One region of the Ercella succinigenes genome, then DNA from elsewhere that is predicted to be linked to it. Evidence: riboswitches for the same ligand, from Rfam matches in the RefSeq annotation. Region 1 holds a riboswitch; the other holds the start of a gene.
The links. A riboswitch is a leader RNA that binds a small molecule or an ion and turns the genes downstream of it on or off. The one in region 1 is predicted to bind cyclic di-GMP.
Positions count from the first base shown of each region.

Region 2: another riboswitch for cyclic di-GMP. It lies ahead of flgB (flagellar basal body rod protein FlgB); the one in region 1 lies ahead of AC0KSB_RS10465 (Cna B-type domain-containing protein).

Region 1 is NZ_CDHP01000042.1:126,861-132,850, reverse strand. It holds gene AC0KSB_RS10465 (Cna B-type domain-containing protein) at 1-3,629, opposite strand, end outside; cyclic di-GMP riboswitch class I at 3,710-3,796, opposite strand; gene AC0KSB_RS10460 (MFS transporter) at 4,011-5,228, opposite strand; tRNA gene AC0KSB_RS10455 (tRNA-Lys) at 5,317-5,392, shown strand; gene AC0KSB_RS10450 (NAD(P)/FAD-dependent oxidoreductase) at 5,441-5,990, opposite strand, start outside.
Region 2 is NZ_CDHP01000001.1:25,044-31,033, forward strand. It holds gene AC0KSB_RS00155 (FliH/SctL family protein) at 1-215, opposite strand, end outside; gene fliG (flagellar motor switch protein FliG) at 208-1,224, opposite strand; gene fliF (flagellar basal-body MS-ring/collar protein FliF) at 1,258-2,865, opposite strand; gene fliE (flagellar hook-basal body complex protein FliE) at 2,976-3,305, opposite strand; gene flgC (flagellar basal body rod protein FlgC) at 3,335-3,775, opposite strand; gene flgB (flagellar basal body rod protein FlgB) at 3,781-4,236, opposite strand; cyclic di-GMP riboswitch class I at 4,430-4,551, opposite strand; gene AC0KSB_RS00185 (methyl-accepting chemotaxis protein) at 5,040-5,990, opposite strand, start outside.

The DNA.
Region 1 (5,990 bases):
GGTATCATACTTCCAGTTATTAGCAGTGAAGGCATAAGGTCATTTCCATTGCTATCTGTCATAGCAGTCCATAATTCAAACGTAGCACCTTCTAACGGAGTCTCTCCATCTCTGCTATCAAGTTTTAGAAGTTGTATTTCTGCTGTTATTAATTCATTTGCAATGTCAAAACCTTCATAAGGAAGTACATTGTAATGGAAAGAATTAAATACTTCTTTTATAGAGTATTCATATTCTTGACCTGTCAAATCATATCTAGGCAAATCATTAAACTTAAATACCCAGATATTGTCATCCTGTTCATCAGCATCTTCTGCGTCAAGTTCAATCGTACGGAATGGTTCCAAACCATCATTCTGATAAAGTTCAATTGTAATACTATCTGGTCTAAGTCCAAATAAATTATCAAGATCAATCCAGGTTTTAGTTCCCTCAATATCTACCAAAGGAATAACTGTCAACCAGGCATTATCTTCATCAGATCCAGTCCAGCCATTTGGATAGTCCGGAGTTTCGATCATCGTCGCACTTATCGATGCGATATTTTCGATAGGGCTTCTGTCTGGGTCACCGGCTTGTGTAATATATTCATATGTAAGTGTAATTGACTCCCCTGCTTCCATTGCAGCAAGGTCAATATATAGATTTCCATTTTCATCTTCGTCAAAAATATATGTATTGCCGTTTTCGTCGGTAACCGTCTGTCCCAAATATGCCTGATCATCTGTCAATCTTATATCAACCAGATTTGCATTACCGTAATTAGTTACAACAACTTGATAAATAGCGGTTTCTCCAACCTCTGCTGTTGCTTCATCAGCAAAAGCTGTTCCTCTGGAAAGATTAGCTACTGATTTTTCGATCGATATTCCAGGTTCATAAATGAAATCATTGTAAGCTGTAACTTCAAATGGTGCTCCCTCTAGCTGTAATATGGTGCCTGAAGTAAGATTAATAATAATATTCTCTGCCAACAGGTAAAACCCTTGAGGAGCTTTTGTTTCTACTAAATAATATTGACCTGCTGGATAACTACCTGATGTTTTAGCATATCCGTTTGCTCCTGAAGCAATTGTTTCTAAATAAATACCAGGAATCATTGTTCCAGGAATCATTTGATATGGAGTAACTCCATTGTTCTCTACCGCTGCTGCCGGAACCCATAATTCAAATTCAGCATCAGCTAACGGAGTTTGTGCATCTCTACCATCTAATTTAAGCAGCTGTATCTCTGCTGTAATCAATTCATTTGTAATCTCATTTGCATTAATACTTATCCTATAATCAGTTGAAGAAAATTGTTCTTTTACACTATAAACATATTCCTGATTATTGCTGTCATATTGAGGCAGATTTTCAAATTTAAACAACCATACATTATCACTTTCAGCATTAGATATATTTACATCCTGACTTGCAAAAGGTGTCTTATCATCATTTTGATAAAGATTAATTGTTATAGTATCAGGTCTGAGTCCAAAGAAATTATTGGAATCCTGCCATAGTTTGCTGCCTTCAAGATCAATACGCTTAAGCGTATTTGTTATAGTTGCATTACCTGTGCGTACATTTGTATTAATTGTTATATTCTCGTTATCAATACTTACATCATAACGATAATTATCAGGCAATGCTGTGCCATTAATATCAGCAACCTCTTCAATTCTATATTCGCCTAAAGGCAAATTTTCAAATAGAGCTGCTTCCCCTACAGTAAAAGGCTTAATCCATATTCTATCTGTATTAACTGTATCTGAAAGCTTAGCAAAGAAAGTTTCTCCATTAAGATCAGTGTTTTGTCCTGCAGATTTATAAACTGTAATTTCACCTGTAATCAACTTATTCGTGATAGTCATTCCATTATGTGTTGCTTCGTAGTTATCTGGAACATCTATTTCCTTAACAGAATAACTATAGAGATCACCGCTGTTATCCTTTTCCGGCAAATTCATAAAAGTATATTTCCAGGAATTTGCAGTTTCAAGTTTTGCTGTTAGTCCTGTATCATCTCCATTACGCAAAAGTTTCACATTAATTTCATCAGGACGATATCCGTAAATATTATCAAAATCCTGCCATACTTTCTCAGCTTCAACCTGCGTTCTGCGCAAAGCATTTCTTAAAGTCAAACCATCTTCTGCAGCTGTATATGATTCCGGAACGTTTACTTCTTTTACACTATAGGTGTATGCTACGCCTTCACTATCGTACATCGGCAAATTTTCTATTGTTTTTGTCCAGTTTTCATTAGCTGTAAGCGCAAACGGCTGACCATAATCACTTCCATTTTGCAAAAGCTGAACCATAATTTCAGAAGGTCTCAGATTAAAATAATTATCAGTATCATTATAACTGTCGTCCCATGTCTTAGTAACAGTCACATCTTGTGTTTCGAAAATTACATTCGTTGGTTCTTGCCATACATGATTATTACTATTTGTGTCCTTTGATATTATGCTATCAATTTTAACAATATTTGTTAAATCCGGTAACGGATTTAATGCTGTTTCTGAAGCAGTCCCTCTGTTATCAGGTAATGCTCCGGCAAAAACATCTTCTACTGAATATGGAACGTAAACAACCAGCTCCAGATTTACAGTTTCCAAAGGAGCTATTGCCATGGCCGGCCATGTTACAGTGTGATTTATTTCATCATATATCGCTCCACCACTAGCACTTACAAAACTTACATTTGAATCCAGCTTATCACTGATAACAACACCATTTGCAACATTTTGAGTCGAATAATTGGTTGTCTCAATAATATATTTGAGATCACTGCCTGCAGTGACCGGATCAGGCTCATCTGTTTTTATTACACCAACATCAACTTCAATGCTGGTAAAACTTCCAACCTGACTTAAAGGAATGGTCTGATTTCCTGTATTGATAGTTGATCTTTTACCTGTTTCAGGAACAGTTTCAGCTTTAATAAGTCTTGACTGTACATTTCCTGTTACTTTATCAGGCAATGCATCTTTCAAAACCATCCAAATTTCAACAATAATATTATCACCTGAATTTAATCCTGAAATCCTGAAAGTTCCTTCTATTTCTTCACTGTTTTTACCTTCATTAGCAATTATATAAGAGTATGAATCAACTTTGGCATTCTCTCCAGGATCTACAGAACCAGGATCTCCTGCATCAACAAAAGCACTATAAACACCGTAAGCAGGATCAAAACCAAAATCTCCTCCACTTGTAGTTTTTGTCCGCCAGCCCGCCTTAAACTCTATAACTCCATTTTCTGGAAGAGTTGACCCGTTAACTGCAATTTCCATTTGAAAAACAACAATCTGTCCAAGGGCAAGATCACCTGGTTCCAGCGATGTTACTCCATCCCGGTCAGAAGGCGTGGGACTTGCATACAACAAAGCATGTTCTAAAACATTACTACCACGTCCACCAATATAAGGTGGTAATTCACTTGGAGTAAGTTTATCATATGTAGGTTTATAAGGGCCTTTGTTAAGAGAAGGATCAGATGCATAAAAACTGATTGAATAATCCCCTCCTGCTGCAAATGTCATTTGTGGCAGCCCAGATACTATCATGGCAAATACAATTAGTAACACAAAAATTCTGTGTAAATATCTTTTGTTCGAATAACCTTGAACAATCTCCATTTTTAACACCTCTCTTCAAAACTCTGTAAATAAAAAAGCCAGACAAAATGTCTGGCAGAAAATGCATATAGTAGATACGTCTTGGCGGCTGGACGATCATGGAGCAAAAGCTCTTTAGACTCACAGCTTTGCGTATATTTCTTTCGAAATATTTGCCTTTTTCAAGATGCAACAGCATCTTTCCTGCCCAATCCGTATACCACTGTCAAAGTGCAATTTTAGCAATGCATCAATATAAATACACCACCAAGCAACTTACCTCTGATTTTATAAATATATTGACTAGTAGATCATGTTTATGTAGCAATTATATCACTTTTAATAATACAAATACAAACAATTAATCTATTATCAGTGTGAATTTTAACAAAGATACTTAAGTTACATATTAGACTTGCCAGCAAGTAAAAGAACCTTGCTTTTCATCATGATAAGACTTTCAATAAACATCAATAAGCCGGTAACAATAAGCATCCATTCTATTCTTATATAATCGGCAAGAGGACCGTAAATCAACATAGCCAGTGGCATAACCGAATTAGAAATCATGGTTAGAACACCGAAAACACGGCCCAAGTAGTCAGCCTCAACTTTTTCCTGAAGCATAACGGTAAAAGGAGTATTAAACAATGGTACAACCAGACCAATGAAAGCCATTATCGCTGAATAAATCCAGAATACCGGCACAATACCAAGAGCAATAGTAAACACTGCAACAGAAAAGCTTGACGCCAGAATTGTGTGGATTTTATTTTTAAACCCGCCCCAGGCAGCCAGAATCAATCCACCCAACATCATACCTACAGAAAATGTTACCTCAATGACTGTCAAGCGCCAGACATCATTACCGAATGTTCTGGTAACTTGCAAAGGTGTCAAAAATGCCAAAGGCGCGAAGAGAACAAAAAACACAGCCGAATAGGCAAATATAGTTTTAACAAAACTATGTTCTCTGATATACCTTAACCCTTCAAGCATATCTTTTAGATAACTTGCGTCTTTTTCAATATTCTTCTTTTGATAATCAGGCACATTAAGTAAAACCAACAAAATAAAAATAGCAAAAGCAGCTGTTACAACATCAATAAAGAAAATTGATTCTATAGTTGCCATAGTAAGCAATGCTCCGCTGATCATCGGAGAAGCCAGAGAAACAAGAGCCTGTACACTTCCATTAATGCTATTTACTCTGGTAAGATGTTCAAAAGGCACAATCTGAGGCAAAATAGCGCTCACCGCAGGCGTTTGAATACCTGCACCAACTGATCTGATTGCAGATGCAACCAGCAGGAGCCAGATAGCATCATAGCCAAGCAAGAAAAAAACTGCCAGTCCAAGAGTAGCTGCTGCAATAAAAAAATCAGAAATAACAATCAGAAGTTTACGATTGAATCTGTCTGCCCAGACACCGGCAAAAGGCGAAATAAAAAAAGTAGGAAGGAAACCAAAAACTATTGACAGGGTCATCATAAAGCCAGATTGAGTAACAATTGTAATATGCCATGTAATAGCATATTGCACCAGCATAGATCCAAAAAGCGAGATATTCTGACTGGCTAAAAACAAAATAGTATTTTTTTTCCAATTGTATATATTCATTTAAAGTCTCCTGATGGTATACAAACCATTGACATAGCGTTGTCAGATGAGTATAATATCGAATGTTGCAAAACTTAAGTTTGCATATGCGCCTTTAGCTCAGTTGGTAGAGCAACTGACTCTTAATCAGTGGGTCCCGGGTTCGAGTCCCTGAAGGCGCACCATATAAGTTCCCGTAACCAGACTGGTTACGGGAATTTTTATTTTATTATTTATTTTTGATCTCTTTCGATTATAGCACGGGCAGCAAGTACACCGCTGGCACCCGCCTGAGAAAGTCCTCTTGTAATACCGGCTCCGTCACCTACTGCGAACATACCCGGCATTTCGGTCTCAAGTTCTTCTGTAAGCTTAAGCCTGGAACTATAGAACTTAACCTCTACACCATAAAGCAAAGTATCATGATTAGCAGTTCCCGGAGCAATCTTATCAAGTGTCTGAATCATTTCGATAATATTATCAAGATGACGCTTTGGCAAAACAAGACTAAGATCTCCCGGAGTAGCCTCCAGAGTCGGTCTTACAAAGCTCTGGCTTAGTCTATGATCATTGGTACGTCTGCCGTTAATCAGGTCACCGAATCTTTGAACCAGAACACCGCCTCCCAACATATTGGAAAGCGAAGCTATTCTTTTACCGTACTGATAAGGTTCTCTAAATGGCGACGTAAACTTATTGCTGACTAAAAGCGCAAAATTAGTATTTTCGCTGCGAAGTCCGGGATCAGTATAACTGTGTCCATTGACAGTTATAATACCATCT
Region 2 (5,990 bases), on a different contig from region 1:
TTTATATCTTCAGATAATGTACCGGATCTATCATCTTTGCCACGAACAGATTGAAATATATCTTTGAATGATTTACCGGCAGTATCCTGATTTTTTTCTTCATCGGAATTTAATCCTGTTTCTTCTTTCAAAAGCTCGCCAAAATCCGGTTTAGATACAGTAACCGGCCGCTCAGATTCCATGAACACATTAGGTGATTTATGAATCTTAGCCAATCAGCTCGTCCTCCGATCCTCTTATTATTACAACCTCGCCTGCTTCTTCAAGATTTCTGATAATAGTAACAATCCTTTGTTGTGCCTCTTCAACATCCTTTAGACGAACAGGTCCTGTTACCGACATCTCATCTCTAATCATTTCCTGCATACGTTTGGACATGTTTTCAAAAATAAAGTCAGAAACATGACTTTTAACACCCTTGAGTGCCAGAACAAGATCAGGCTGAGCAACATCCTTGAGAACACGCTGAATTGAAACACGATTAAGGTTAACAATATCTTCAAACAGAAACATTCTGCTCTTGATTTCATCAACTAATTCTCTATTCTGGTCACTTAAGCTCTCAAGTATATGTTTTTCTGTACCGCGGTCGACAGAATTGAGTATATCTACACTCGTTTGTATACCACCAACACGTGTATAATCTGATACTCCGGTTGAGGAAAGTTTCTTCTCTAAAATTCTCTCGACTTCTTTTATATGTTCAGGGGATGTTTTACCCATCTTAGCTATTTTAGCAAGGACATCACTTTGAATTTCAGGAGGCAAAGAACTCAAAACAGAACCAGCTTGTCTGGCATCAAGGTAGGAAAGTACCAAAGCTATCGTCTGAGGCTGTTCATTTTGTATCATATTCAGTAATTGAGTTGAGTCAAGTTTTCGAGCAAAATCAAATGGGCGCACCTGCAGAGATGAGGTAAGTTTACCTATCAGTTCATAGGCTCTTTGTTGACCTATGGCCTGGTTGAGAATATCTCTGGCATACTCAATGCCACCCTCCATTATATAATTCTGGGCTAGATACGCCTGATGAAATTCATTTATAATCTCCTGTTGAGTTTCTGTATCTACCCTTCTTACATTAGCTATCTCAAGCGTTAATTGCTCTATTTCATCTTCGCTTAGCTGCTTAAATATTTTAGCAGAATAATCTTTACCCAAAGCAATAAGTAAAATAGCAGCTTTTTCTTGTGGGGTTCTTTCTCCAGTTTCATATGATGCCATAATTACAGATACTCTCCTTTCTTCTAGAATAAATCAGTCGGAATTCAGCCAGCTGCGGACAATATTGGCTACCAGATCGGGACTATTATCGATGTACTTTTCAAGGTCATCTCTTTCCTTATGTTTCTTCTCTTTGGGCAATAATCCGTCTTCACCTTCGGCAGTCCCTTCCAGCCCGCTGGCAGCAAGTATCTGTGCAGTTTCGGGATCAAGTGATGGAAACATCTCGGCAACCTCTTCTTCAGGTGTCTGTTTTCTGGTTTTCCTCAAAATAATTAGAATGATAACTACTATTACAATTATCGCCAGAGCCAGCAGTATGAAGAATCTAATCATTTGCCAGCGCTGTATACGCTCATTTAATTCATTGTATGATTCCCAGGCTTCCTGCGCATCAGCTGCTCCGTTAAACGGAAGTGTCTCTACCGCTATATATTGTGGATCTACCCCAACAGCTGCTGAAACCAAATTAATTACACTTTCAGTGTAATCATCTCCAGGTTCCATATCCCTGCTGTCAATAATTACAGACACACTAAGATCCTCAATACTGCCTTTGGCTTTACCTAAAGTTTCTTTTATCGTATTTATTTCATAATTTATAGTTTCAGAATTACGTTCGTATATAGCATTGCCTGTGTCTACAACCGGATATATGGGAACATCTGCTCCGTTTTCACCAGTTCCTGCTTCTCCTCCTACGGCAGCAGCATCATTAGCAACTTCCCTAATCTGATCAATACTGGCAATAATGCCGTTAGTAGAACCTTCCATAGGTTCAAAACGAACACTTTCAACAAGGGCATCGTCAAAATTAAGGACTACATTAACCTCTGTCATTACCTTGCCAACACCAAAAACCGGTTGAAGTAAATCATTAACCTGTTTTTTAAGTCTTTCGCTAACTTCACGCTGCAGACTCTGCTGATTCTCTGTGTTAAAAGTTTCTGAACCTTCACTGACACTTAAAACATTCATCTGACTATCAATTACTGTTATATTTTCTTTATTAAGATTGGGAACACTCCGCTGAACAAGCTCTGTTATGGCACGTACATTTTGCTCGCTCAAATCTGCACCTGGTCGCAAAGTAAGTAAAACAGCAGCAGTAGCAGGAGTAACTCTGTCTTCTATTACGAAAGAACTTTCAGTTGGAATAATAAGAGAAACTCTTGCATCCGCAACAGCCGAGAAAGTCTTTATTGCATTTTGCAAATCCTGCTGCAGCTGGTATCTCCTGTAAACCGCTTTATCCTCTTCGGTAATACCAAAGCCTGATCCCTGTTCAAGAATATTCAGATTGGCACTGTTTTCGGGCAAACCGGCAGCAGCCAAATCCATTCTCAGACGATCAACCTGCGATTCAGGCACAAGAATAGTACTGCTCCCCTGAGTCCTGGCAGAAACACCCATTTCTTCAAGTTGAGACATAATCTCGCCTGCTTCCTCAGCTTCGAGATTACTATAAAGCACGCTATACTGGGTTTGATTCAGATACCATACAAGAAAACCTAAAAGAATGATAACTACTGTCCCTACGACAATTATCATTCTTTTTTGACTGGCAGAAAACTTTTGCCAGAATTCTTTCACCTTACTCCAGGCGTTTTTAAATGAATTAGTTAAAGCGGTTTTATCCACAATTATCGGCCTCTTTATTTCTATATATTAATTTTTGCAGGTCAGAAAGCAAGTATATATTAACTAACGATGCTCACTTAAATCAAAAAACTTATTCTTAAACAAAATAATCAGAGCTGCATTCTCATAATTTCATTGTAGGCTTCAAGAACTTTATTTCTTACAGTCATTGTCAGCTGTAAAGTCACATCTGCCTTTTCTGCTGCCAAAACAACAGAATGAACACTTTCCGCTTCACCCGACAAAAGTGAAAGCTCAGCCTGGTTAGCAGCAGCTACAGCAGCCTCTGCCGGTTCTTGTATCTTATTCAAAACATCTGCAAAACTTATGTTTTGATTTTGAACATCACGTCCCAGATCGGCAATCGGTGTATTTAACCTCTCAAAAGCTTGTGGATTTACTTGAGCAAGCCATTGGCTGGTACTTAGATTTTCAATCATTATTAATCTCTCACTTTCACATCAAACTATTATTTTCCAATTTCCAAAGCTTTAGCAGCCATACTTTTGCTGGCATTAACAACTGTAAGATTTGCTTCATAAGAACGAGTTGCAGAAATCATGTCTACATATTCTCGAACGATATCAACATTTGGCATTTCAACATATCCTTCTTCATTAGCATCAGGATGTGTCGGATCATACTGAATTTTGAAATCTGACTCATCTGCCGGTGTCGCAACCACCCTGACCCCTGAACCTGCTGCAGACAAACCACGTCTTTCTGCCAAAACATCGGCAAAGCGTATAGAACGCCCTTCAGCAAGCACCGTTGTTCTTCGTTGATAAGGAGTTCCATCTGCAGTTCTTGTAGTTGTTGCATTTGCTATATTCTGAGCAACAACATCCATCCGAAAGCTCTGTGCAGTAAGACCTGAAGCACTTATATTAATAGCATCAAACATACCCATTTATATCACTTCCCATCTCTAACTATTGTTTTTAGTCTGCCCAGTTCTTTGTTAATTGCGTATGTCATCGTATTGTAGAGGATATTATTCTTTGACAAAGCAACCATTTCAGCATCAGGATCAACATTATTCCCATCCATCCTCATAGCAGTATCAGCCGAGGAAACCTCAGGTTTCAAGTTATCAATGTCCAAGCCGTATATATCTATATGTTTAGCAGTGGTAATTCGTTCTATGTCGTTGCGCCCACTAATCTTCCTGGCATCTGTCCTCGCCACGATATCCGATTTCGATGCAGCTTCCATTGCATTTGCGAAAATATTTTCAAATCTGACCTGTGAAGCTTTAAAATCCGGGGTATCAACATTAGCAATGTTGTTTGAAATCACTTCGTTTCTTAACCAACTTGCGTCTAAGCCCTTTTCCATGATATTTACCTGATTTAACAAACCATCTATCATATATCCACCTCACATAATTTCCAAAGCTCAAAAATATTTTTCCTAAATAATCAAATTTCAATTAAAGTTTTGCACATATTGTGCGATATTATAAGATAAGTGATACAGACGTTCCATTTTGCAGTGTCACAACGGTTTAAAAAAGACGGTTCACAGTTGTACCGTCGCAAAAGAGTCCGTATAGACTCTGTTTAAATGCAACTGGCTGCCATTGGTACAAGAGAAAATAGTTAATGCTATAAAACTCTAAATACTATACCTTTAGGCCCTGTAGTTTTGCGTAACCGTCTTTCGCCGGTTTTGCCTTTTCTGTCTGTATTTTTTTAGCTGTTTTCAAGTTTAACTTGACATCTTCTTTACGTCAATAGTAATTAGGACAATATTTTTATTAATATTTATATATTATCAACATATTTTTCTGATATATCGTAATTATTATAAACTACTATAATTATAATAAGATCATCAATTTGATTGCAAAAGGGAGTATTCATGAAAAACAACTAATATCATATTCTATTTATTCTTAAATATTTATTGCATTCTGTATCTTTCAGTCTATTTTTGTTATAAAACGATAGTCGAAAAACGTTTTCGACTATCGTTTTCACATTAATATTTCTTTATTATATTTTTTTGTTTAACCAAATTTACTTTATTGTAACGATACGTTAACATGAGCTATTGCTATTTTCAATCACAAATATTTATTAGTATTGTTTTTTTAACATACAACGTACTGAGATTGTAATTTCAAAATTAATTTTTGTCATCAAAACAGTCATTGACAAAACCATGACAGCTTACTGTAATCTAAAATGACTTATTGATTCATATAGCAATTTTGCTTGTTCTGAAAGAAGCTCACTGGTTGAGGCAGTCTCCTCTGATGTCGCCGAGTTGTTTTGAACAACTGAAGAAACTTGTTCTATGCCTTGGTTAATTTGCGTAATACCTCCTGCCTGCTCATTAGACGCATTAGCAATTTCTGCAACAAGTACAGCAGTCTCATTTATGCTATCAACAATTTCAACCAAAGATTTAGCAGTCTCACTGGCAATCTCTGTGCCGCCCTCAACCTTACTGATTGTAGATTCAATATACTGTGTGGTTTCTCTGGCAGCTTCCGCACTGCGGGCAGCAAGATTACGAACTTCTTCAGCTACAACAGCAAAACCTTTACCGTGCTGACCTGCTCTGGCTGCTTCTACCGCTGCATTTAAGGCAAGAATATTAGTCTGAAAAGCAATTTCATCTATAACTTTGATAATTTTAGCAATATTAGTTGATGCATCATTTATATCATGCATTGCTTCCAGCATTGTCTTCATTTGCAAATTGCCTCTATCGGCACTTTCATGTGCTTTTTGTGACAAATTATTCGCACTTGAGGCATTTGTCGCATTCTGTCTTGTTTGCGAAGCTATTTCTGTAATTGAAGCTGACAATTCTTCAATAGAACTGGCTTGCTCAGTCGAACCCTGAGATAAAGCTCCGCTAGCATTAGATATTTCCTGCGCACTGGCAGCTACTTGTTCAGAAGTCTGCAAAATGTTAAACATCAGACCAGAAAGTGATGAAACCGTAGTATTTATCGATTCTTTTATACCTTTGTAACTGCCTTCGTATTCGCCAAGCATATTAGCTGTTAGATCACCATTAGACAACAGGTTTAATACTGTTTCCATTTCATTAAGCGGTTCAGACATTGCCTGTAATGCATTGTTCAAACCTTGAATTACTTTCTTGAACTC